DNA from 3 places in the Tistrella arctica genome. Region 2 is predicted to be linked to each of the others. Evidence: riboswitches for the same ligand, from Rfam matches in the RefSeq annotation. Region 2 holds a riboswitch; each other region holds the start of a gene.
The links. Region 2 has a riboswitch for S-adenosylmethionine ahead of metZ (O-succinylhomoserine sulfhydrylase). Riboswitches for the same ligand answer to the same signal wherever they lie in the genome.

Region 1 (3,449 bases), on a different contig from region 2:
CGGGGTGTGTATGACAAGGCGCATCTGGTGCCGTTCGGCGAATATGTGCCGCTGCGCGCGTTCAACCCGTTCCCCAAGCTGACTGAGGGGACGATGGATTTCTCGGCCGGCCCCGGCCCCGCCACGCTGGCGCTGCCCGGCCTGCCGCCGGCAAGCCCGCTGATCTGTTATGAGGCGATCTTCCCCGGGGCGGTCACTGCCGGGGCCGACCCCGCCGCCCGGCCGGGCTTTCTGCTGAACGTGACCAATGACGGCTGGTTCGGCCTGACCGCCGGCCCCTTCCAGCATTTCGCCGCCGCCCGGATGCGGGCGATCGAGGAAGGCCTGCCGCTGGTCCGTGCCGCCAATAACGGCATATCGGCGATCGTCGACCCGCTGGGGCGGATCGTGGCGCTGTTGCCCCTGGACCGACGCGGCGTGCTGGATGGTCCGCTGCCGGTGGCGCTGGCACCGACCATCTATGCCCGGATGGGCGACAAGGCCGCCGGCATCGCGGCCCTGCTGGTGATGGCGGCAGGTCTGCTGACCACCCGCCGCAATACCGACGCTGCCTGAGCATTCACAAGATCTTGATATATTTTGGTATGACCTTCTCATGATCTTGCAGTGTCCGAGTGATAACTTTTATTCCTGAGAAAATTCCGTAGAACGTTTGAACCGGCGCTCTGATTTTCCCCCGGAGAGTCAGTAAACTACTTTGCGATGTCGAGTCTGCGGAAAAAAGCAACTGATGCGTGTTCAACCTGTCACCGGAGGCGAGTGTGACCGGGAATGCAACCCGGAATACGCGTTTCGTGCAGCCCCATGCGCGCGCCGGGGTTGACCCATGCCATGGCGTGATGTCATCTATCCGGCTGGTAACAGGTCGGAAACGAGGCCTGCGGGGTTCGAGGAGGGATGACGCGGATGGTGACGAGACTGAACCCGATTGACGCTCATGTCGGTGGACGCGTGCGGTTGCGCCGGCAGCTTCTGGGGCTCAGCCAGGAAAAGCTGGGGCAGCGGGTGGGGCTGACCTTCCAGCAGATCCAGAAATATGAACGCGGCACCAATCGCATCGGCGCGGGCCGGCTGTTCCTGATCGCCCATGCCTTGGATGTGCCGGTATCGTTCTTCTATGATCAGGCAGAAGCGGTGGCGGGAGGACGCGGGCTGCTGAGCATCGATGACGGCTTCGACTGGGCGGTGATGGAAGGCCCGGACGCCCAGATGCTGGCCTTCGACTTCGCTCGCATTCCCGATGCACGCACCCGCACCCGCGTGATCGACCTGGCCCGCTCGATGAGCGACGCCATCGGAACTGGTGCCTGAAAAACGTGCTTGATTCCGGAAGCACGTCGTGAAAGTTTCATCCGACGGTTTGAGCAAAACCACCACGCGAATTCTGCATCTGCTGCAAGCGCAGCATGTGAGAGCGTGGGTATGTCAAACCGTCCGTGGTCGGATTTGTGCCGCTTGCCGCCACGTTAAACAGTGCGCTAAGTGGGCTTGGTGGGCGCATTCTCGTGTCAACCCGCCGAGAACCCAGACGCACGGAGTCCATCGTAGGCAGCCGGCGGGCTCAAACCCCGCGAGGTTGCCCGGACCGTGGTCGGAACCACGGTTCGTCGTCGGTTCTTGAGGGGTTGAAGACGCGTCATGGCCCGCAGCAACTACCTGTTCACCAGCGAGTCGGTCTCCGAAGGCCATCCGGACAAGATCTGTGACCGGATTTCGGATGCCGTTCTCGACCATCTTCTGTCTGCCGACCCGTTCTCGCGGGTCGCCTGCGAAACACTCGCGACCACCAACCGGGTGGTGATTGCGGGTGAAATCCGCTCCAAGGGCGATACGTCGCCCGAGACGATCGAGCAGGTGGCGCGCGACGTCATCCGCGACATCGGTTACGAGCAAGACGGCTTCCACTGGCGGACCGCCAGGATCGAGGTGCTTCTGCACGATCAGTCGGCTGATATCGCGGCTGGCGTCGATGCCGCCGGCAACAAGGACGAAGGCGCCGGCGACCAGGGCATCATGTTCGGCTATGCCTGCCGGGAAACCGACGCGCTGATGCCGGCGCCGATCCATTATGCGCACACCATCCTGCGCAATCTGCGCGCCGCCCGCCGCTCGGGCGACGTGGCGCTGCTCGGCCCCGACGCCAAGAGCCAGGTGACCCTGCAATACGAAGGCGGCAAGCCGGTGGGCGCCACCTCGATCGTGTTGTCGACCCAGCACATCGCCGGCGTCACCCAGGACGAGGTGAAGGCCGCCGTGCGGCCGATCATCGAGGCCTCGCTGCCTGCGGGCTGGATGTGCGACGACGCTCATCTCTATATCAATCCGACCGGTAATTTCGTGATCGGCGGCCCGGATGGCGATGCCGGCCTGACCGGACGCAAGATCATCGTCGACACCTATGGCGGTGCCGCGCCCCATGGTGGCGGCGCCTTTTCGGGCAAGGATCCGACCAAGGTCGACCGGTCTGCCGCCTATGCCGCGCGCTATCTGGCGAAGAACGTGGTGGCGGCCGGTCTGGCCGATCGCTGCACCATTCAGCTATCCTATGCCATCGGCGTGTCGCACCCGCTGTCGGTGTATGTCGACACCCATGGCACCGGCCAGGTCGACGAGGCGAAGCTGGAGGCGGCGATGCGCGAGGTGATGAACCTGACCCCGCGCGGCATCCGCGAGCATCTGCAGCTGAACAAGCCGATCTTCGCCCGCACCGCGTCCTATGGCCATTTCGGGCGTGAGCCCGAGGCCGATGGCGGCTTCTCGTGGGAGAAGACCGATCTGGTGGAGGCGATCAAGCAGCTTGTGCTTTGATCCTGATCCATGCGATCAGCAAGGGGCGGCATCCGGAGATCCGGATGCCGCCCGCTTTTTTGTCGACAGCCCACCCCACTGACCAGCCCGGACACCGGACCGCCGATGACCGTTTCAAGCCCTGAGCCCGCCGCCCCGACCGACCCTGATGTCGATGACGCCGACAGCCAGGGCGACAGTGTCGGGCGGCGCCATTTCGGCCGCCGCATCGGCCGGCCGTTGAAAGCCAATCGCAGCCGGGTGCTGGAACAGACGCTGCCGGCGCTGGCGATCGCGCTGCCGCCGCGCGGCGAGGGCGGGCCGCTGTCGCCGATCGACCCCCGGGCGCTGTTCGATCATCCGCCGGCGGCGCTGGCGCTGGAAATCGGCTTCGGCGGCGGCGAGCATCTGATCGCCAGGGCCGAGGCCGAGCCGGAAACCGGCTTCATCGGCTGTGAGCCCTATATCGGCGGCATGTCGGCGCTTCTGGTAGAACTGGAGGCCCGCGGCCTGCGCAATGTGCGGGTGCTGGGCGATGATGCCGCCCGCCTGCTGGACGTGCTGCCCGATGCCTGTCTCGACCGGGTCTATCTGCTGTTCTCGGACCCCTGGCCCAAGCGCCGCCATGCCAAGCGCCGTTTCATCCAGCCCGAGACGGTGGC
Region 2 (3,449 bases):
GCCGCTGGTGTATTCGAAGCTCTCCCCCGGTGCCAGCACCGGCTGCTCACCCACCACGCCCGGCCCGCGCACCTCCTGAAGCCGGCCCAGCGCATCGATGATCCGCCAATGGCGGCTGCGCAACTGGACCGTGTCGGCGCCGTGATTCTCGATCCGGATGTGATAGGCGAAGACAAACTGCCCGTCTTCCGGCGATGACTGGTCGTCGACATAGAACGGACGTACCGCCACCATGATCGAGCGGGTTGTCGCGCTGTATTCATGTTCCGCCGCCATCATCCCCACCTGCTCAATCGTCGCATCATGGCGACACCCTACCGATGCCGCCACCCCGGCAAACCCGCCCGCATGCCGGCCTCGAAGGGTCTGCGAAGCCAATATTGCGACCAATGCAGCGGATTTCCAGTGCCGAGCGCAAGCCCTAATCGGCAGGCCGGTGTCGCGGGCGGTTATGCGGCGTCGAGTGCGGCCCCCAGATCGGCCGCCAGATCGTCCACATCCTCAAGCCCCACCGACACCCGCACCAGCCCTTCGGTGATGCCCACGGCGGTCCGCTGATCGGCGGTCAGGCGCTGATGGGTGGTGGTGGCCGGGTGGGTGGCCAAGGTCTTGCTGTCACCCAGGTTGTTCGAGATGTCGGCCACCTCCAGACGCTCAAGGAAGCGGAAGGCCGCATCCTTGCCGCCGGTGAAATCCAGCGCCAGCACCGTGCCGCCGCCCTGCATCTGCCGGCGTGCCAGGGCATGCTGGGGATGCGAGGCGAGGCCCGGATAGATCAGCCGCGTCAACGCCGGATGATTTTCAAGCCGCCGGGCCAGCGCGGTGGCGGCCCGGGTCTGTTCCCGCACCCGCAGCGGCAGGGTTTCCAACCCCTTCAGCAGCACCCAGGCGTTGAAGGCGCTCAAGGTCGGGCCGGTATGGCGCAGGAAATTGCGCAGCTCGCCATCGCAGAAGGCTTCGTCCGACAGGATCGCGCCGCCCAGCACCCGGCCCTGGCCGTCGATATGCTTGGTGGCGGAATAGACCACGACATGGGCGCCCAGTTGCAGCGGCTTCTGCAGGATCGGTGTGGCGAACACGTTGTCGACCACCAGTCTGGCGCCGCAATCGCGCGCCACCGCCGCCACCGCCTGAAGGTCGATCAGTTCAAGCTGCGGGTTCGACGGGGTTTCCAGAAAGAACACCTTGGTGTTCGGCCGCACCGCCGCCGACCACGCCGCGATATCGTCGCCGCGCACGAAGCTGGTCTCGATACCGAACCGGGGCAGCAATTCCGTCAGGATGTACTGGCACGATCCGAACAGTGCTTCGGCCGCGACCACATGATCGCCCTGGCGGAGCTGGCAGACCAGGGCGGTCCATACCGCCGACATGCCCGATGCCGTGGCCCGGCAGGCCTCGGCGCCCTCCAGCGCCGCCAGGCGGGTCTCGAAGGTGCGCACCGTCGGGTTGCCATAGCGGCTGTAGACGAAGCCGGGCTCCTCGCCTTTGAACCGTGCCTCGGCCCTGGCCGGGCTGTCATAGACATAGCCCGAATTCAGGAACAGCGCTTCCGATGTCTCGCCATGGGGGCTGCGGTCCAGCCCGCCGCGCACCGCCAGCGTCGCCTGACGGCGGCCGGCGCCGGCCGCCGTCCTGTCGCTGCCGCCCCGATCGCTCTCCCACAGCCCGTCATCGGCCGCACATTCGTCCTCGACGCCGTTCCGGCCCCCGTCTTCCCGCATGGTCACATGTCCGCATAAAAAAACCCGGCCTCTGGCCGGGTCGACGCACAATCCGTTCTGCGCCCGCTCCCGACCTTTTAGCAGCGAGATTTACGTGGTCCGCAAGCCGGCCGGCCCAAATCCCCACGGATGCGCCGGCACAAGCCACACGTGCCCCGCGACATCAGGGCGCCACGATACGCCCGGCCGCGACCGGGGGTCAAGTCCTGAAGATATCAGTATCTTTCACCCATCCGCGGCCTGTAGATCCAGCACCGGCCCGCCGGCCGCCGCCGCCTCGTCGGGATCATGGGTCACGATCAGCGCCGGCACCGCCTCGGCGCGGATGCGGGCGAACACGGCCGTGCGCAGCCTCTGGGCCAGCGGCCGGTCCAGCCGTGCGAAGGGTTCGTCCATCAGAACCATGCGCGGGCGTGCCGCCAGCATCCGCATCAGCGCCACCCGTGCCCGCTGCCCCCCCGACAGGGTCAGCGGGTCGCGGCCACCCAGCCCGGCAAGCCCCGCCTCGGCCAGTGCCGCGTCGATCAAGGCCCGGCGCGTGGTCCGTGGCAGCCCGGCAGGCAGGCCGAAGCCGATATTGGCGGCAACCGTCAGATGCGGGAACAGCAGGTCATCCTGCATCATCAACCCCACATGCCGCGCCTCGGGCGGCAGAGTGTCGATGGCGGTGCCGTCCAGCCACACCCGGCCGGCCATGGTCACCCCCGGCCCGGCGATGCCGGCGATCACCGCCAGCAGGGTGGATTTGCCCACGCCCGACGGGCCGACCACGGCGCCGATCACGCCTGCCGGCACCGCCAGATTCAGCGGGCCGATCAGCGGCCGGCCATGGATGCGCAGGGCCAGCCGGTCAAGCACCAGCCCGGCGGTCATTGCCGTACCGCCCGGGCCGGCGCGCGGATCAAGCTGGCCAGAAGGAAGCCGATGGCGGGCAGGACGGTCATCAGCAGGGCGGCCGTCGATGCCGCCCGCCGGTCGATGCCCGATGCGGCGGCGACGGCTTCGGTGGCCAGCACCGGCAGCCGGCCGCCGCCGATCATCAGCGCCGGCAGATATTGCGCCACACCAACCGCGAAGCCGATCGCTGTGGCAATCGCCATCGGCCGCGCGGTCAGCGGCAGCATCACCGCCACCCAGGCGCCCCCCGCCCCTCGCCCCAGGCTGCGCGCCAGCAGCCGCGGCCGGGGATCGGTGCGGCGATAGCTTTCGCGCAGCGCCAGAAACAGATAGGGGAACACATAGAGCAGATGGCACCACACCACCGCCGCCACCGTGCCGTCCAGCCCCAGACGCAGCGCCAGCGCGCGGATGCCGGCCAGGAACGCCGCCGGCGGCAGCAGCAGCGGCAGATAGACCAGCGCCTCCGCCGCCTGCGACAGCGAGCGGCCGGCCCCGGTTCCGCCGTCGGCACCCAAAGCCTCGCGTTCCAGCACCAGCACCGCCAGCGGCAGGGCGATGGCCACCGGCAGCAGCCCCAGCCAGACCGTGCGGGCGATGACATTGCCGAGCAGCGCCACGGTATCGGCCAGCCGGTCCGGCGCCCAGCGCATGGGCAGCAGATCGGGGAACCGCCAGCTTGCCGCCAGCGCCCAGATCACCAGGGTGGCAAGGCTGGCGGCTGCCAGCAGCAGCGCCAGACCGCCGACCAGCCCCGACAGGCCCGACAGCGCCGGCGCCACGGGCTGGGGTGGCCGTCGCACCAGCGGTGGATCGATGCGGGCCGGA
Region 3 (3,449 bases), on a different contig from region 2:
GTCGGCGTTCCGCCCACCGCAACCGGCGGCGGTCGGATCCTGCACCAGCGGCTGTTCAGGGAACGCTTCGTCTGTGTGCTGCGGAAAGATCACCCGGCCGCGCAGGCACCGCTGGATCTGACCGCTTTCCTCACGCTGTCGCATCTGCTGGTCTCGCCCGAAGGCGACCAGTTCGGGCAGGTGGACGCGGCTCTGGCGCGACGGGGTCTGAAACGGCACCTGGCCCTGACCCTGCCCCATATGTACGCGGCGCCGCTGCTGGTGGCGCGGTCGGACCTGATCGCGACCCTGATGGAAGGCATGGTCATGGCCTCGGGCCATGCCGATGCCATGGTGATGCTGCCACCGCCGCTGGATCTGCCGGCGGTACCGTTCGTCATGTCATGGCACCGTCGCAACGACACCCATCCCGGCCAGCACTGGCTGCGCGGCCGGATCGCCGCCCTTGGCGATGCCGGCCGCGACCATGGCGATTGACCGCGCCGTCAATCGGCGCCGACGGCCTCGATGTCGAATGGCGTGGTCTGGTAGATCTCGTTGATCCAGTTGCCGATCAGCAGATGGGCGTGGCTGCGCCAGCGGTTTTCCGGCTCCCGGGTCGGATCGTCCTTCGGAAAGTAGTTCTTCGGCACCTGCATCGCATCGCCGGTCGCCGCATCGCGCTGGTATTCCTCGGCAAGCGAGGTCCGGTCGTATTCAAGATGATTGAACATGTGCAGCGAGCGGTGCCGTGGATCGTCAAGCAGGCACAAGCCGGCGTCGTCACTCTCGGCCAGCACGGTGATGCCGGCATCCCGGGGCAGATCCTCTCGCCGGATCTCGGTCCAGCGTGATACGGGAATCGAGAAATCATCGGAAAAGCCGCGCAGATAGGGCGAGGCCGGCGCCAGATTGCGGTGCCGGAACACGCCAAAGGCCTTTTCCGGCAGGTCATGCTTGGGCACACCGTGGAAATGATGCACCGCCGCCTGCGCGCCCCAGCAGATATTGAAACAGCGATGAACGTTCGTCTGGGTCCAGTCGAAAACGTCGCACAGCTCCCCCCAATAGGTGACTTCTTCAAAGGGCAGCCGTTCAATGGGGGCACCGGTGATGATGAAACCATCGAAGCGCTCCGACCGGATATCGTCCCAGCTTCGATAGAATGAACTCATATGATCATTAGATGTATTGCGCGCGACGTGGCTGCCGATGCGGATCAGCGACAATTCGACCTGTAGCGGCGTCGCGCCGATCAGGCGCGCGATCTGGGTTTCCGTCCGGATCTTGTTGGGCATGAGATTGAGCAGCCCGACCCGTAACGGCCGGATATCCTGCCGTATGGCGTCGGTCTCACGCATGACCATCACGCCTTCGGCTTCGAGCGTGCTCCGGGCCGGCAGGTCATCGGGAATCTTGATCGGCATCGACGCGTTCATCCTCCGACGTAGTGCGGGGCTGGCGCCGTGGCGTGATCCGATTGATTGCCGGTCCGGCCACATCCTCCCCCATGAAACAGGACGGGAGTGCCACCTTGCCCGGTCGGCAGGTTGGCGTTGGGCGCGCCCCAACTCTTGATGTCGCGTCAGTTGTAGGGGAGATTTCCGGCCGTCTCAAGGGGCAAGTATGACCGCCTGCGTGGCGCTGCATGCCCGGATGATCGCCACGGCGCGGAGACATCGATCGGAAACAATTCGCCAGACGTCCTGTTGCCGGCCACAGCCAGAGCCGGGCGGTGTCGTGGGGCGGCATGCTGGCCTGTATGGTTCTGGTCGGCCTCGTCTTCGCGGCGGGTTACAGGATCACCGACATGCGCTATGCCCGCGCCGTCGACACATCGGGCTGGACGGCCGGGGCGCAGGCGCCCGCCGACCGCTTCATTGCCAGAGCGGACTGGCGATCCTATGGCGGCACCCATGCGAATGACCGGTTCTCGGCGCTCGACCAGATCACCCCCGACAATGTCGCCCGGCTTGAAAAGGCGTGGTCGTTCTCGATCGGCGACATGCCGAAGCCGGGCGAGAAAAGGCGCGGCCGCGAATTCAGCTTCGAGGCGACCCCGATCAAGGCCGGCAATTCGCTGTATCTGTGCACACCGCACCGCGACGTGATCGCGCTCGACGCGACCACGGGCGATGAAACGTCCGGTGACGGCGGCATGGTCGATCTGCGTCAGAACATGGGGCCGGTGCCGCCCGGCTTCCATTTCATCACCGCGCCACCGCTGGTGATGAACGGCAGGATCGTGTTGAGCGGCTGGGTCTATGACAAGACGCCCGACTAGCTGAATGTCCTGGGTGTGCCCTGCGCCCGCAGGTCCATCTGCCGGCCGGCGGCAATACCAAGCCGCTGACTTACATAGGCGCGGACGGTCGGCAATATGTGGTTCGCCGCCGGCGGGCATGGTGGCATCAGGTCTCGCAATGGCGACGAGGTCATCGCATTCGCTCTCCCGCAGAAGGGCGCGCGGAACCGGCCGACCCCGATGTGGCCTGTTCAGGTGATCCCGACTGCGCCGTGACCGACGGAACGAGGGACTACCCGATCAGGTCGTCCCCGGCTGAAATTCTCCGTCCGTGCCGTTGACATTTACATGATGGTTGTCATATTTGTGATCTATGATGATAAACATCATGAATATGGGCGCCATCAGGGAAAGGGCAAGCCGGCGGCCACTCGCGGCATTCATCCCGGCCGCGCTCTATGGTGCGGGCGCCGCGGACGATCCGACCATTGCAGCCGCAATATCGCCTTCCATCATCTGAACGCTGCACCATCGACGCCGACATCGAGGTCTGGAGAACATCATGAGCACGCGTCACATCATCCTTGGCCACCCGGTCCGCACGGCGATCAGCGCCTATAACGGCGCGCTCAAAGGCGTGCCGGCAACCGACCTCGGCGCCGTCGTCGTGCAGGAAACCCTTCGACGCGCCGGGCTTTCAGGCGATGACATCGGCACCGTGGTGATGGGCAATGTCATCCAGGCCGGCAATCGGATGAATCCGGCCCGCCAGGCGGCCATCGGCGGCGGGCTGCCGGTTTCCGTCCCGGCACTGACCGTCAACCGCGTCTGTGGCTCGGGCGCGCAGGCCATCCTGTCCGCCGCGCTGGAGATTGCCGCCGGCGACAGTGATGCCGCCATTGCCGGCGGCATGGAGAACATGGACCGGGCGCCATATCTGATGGATGGCGGGCGCTGGGGCTACCGGATGGGGCCGGCCCAGATCTTCGACAGCATGTTGACCGACGGGCTCAACGACGCCTTCTCCGGTCAGCATTCCGGCTGGCACACCGAAGACCTCGTGGCCAGGCTCCAGATCACGCGTGAGGCGCAGGACGCCTTCGCCGCGCGGTCTCAGCAACGCTTCGCCGCCGCACGCGATGCCGGGCGATTCGCAGACGAGATCGTCGCGGTCGACATCAAGGGCCGCAAGGGCAAGGAGCAATTCGCGGTCGATGAAGCCCCC

Region 1: it holds a riboswitch for S-adenosylmethionine, as region 2 does, so the genes downstream of both, metK (methionine adenosyltransferase) here and metZ (O-succinylhomoserine sulfhydrylase) in region 2, are expected to answer to the same signal.
Region 3: it holds a riboswitch for S-adenosylmethionine, as region 2 does, so the genes downstream of both, metA (homoserine O-acetyltransferase MetA) here and metZ (O-succinylhomoserine sulfhydrylase) in region 2, are expected to answer to the same signal.

What each region holds. Positions count from the first base shown of each region.
Region 1 is NZ_JBBKTV010000013.1:29,457-32,905, reverse strand. It holds gene lnt (apolipoprotein N-acyltransferase) at 1-555, shown strand, start outside; gene WG924_RS23840 (helix-turn-helix domain-containing protein) at 907-1,311, shown strand; SAM riboswitch at 1,427-1,502, shown strand; gene metK (methionine adenosyltransferase) at 1,639-2,808, shown strand; gene trmB (tRNA (guanosine(46)-N7)-methyltransferase TrmB) at 2,914-3,449, shown strand, end outside.
Region 2 is NZ_JBBKTV010000003.1:432,266-435,714, reverse strand. It holds gene apaG (Co2+/Mg2+ efflux facilitator ApaG/CorD) at 1-276, opposite strand, end outside; gene metZ (O-succinylhomoserine sulfhydrylase) at 450-1,724, opposite strand; SAM riboswitch at 1,782-1,861, opposite strand; gene WG924_RS08825 (ATP-binding cassette domain-containing protein) at 1,950-2,597, opposite strand; gene WG924_RS08820 (ABC transporter permease family protein) at 2,594-3,449, opposite strand, start outside.
Region 3 is NZ_JBBKTV010000001.1:584,597-588,045, reverse strand. It holds gene WG924_RS02685 (LysR family transcriptional regulator) at 1-477, shown strand, start outside; gene metA (homoserine O-acetyltransferase MetA) at 486-1,406, opposite strand; SAM-I-IV-variant riboswitch at 1,450-1,565, opposite strand; gene WG924_RS02675 (hypothetical protein) at 1,715-2,263, shown strand; gene WG924_RS02670 (thiolase family protein) at 2,787-3,449, shown strand, end outside.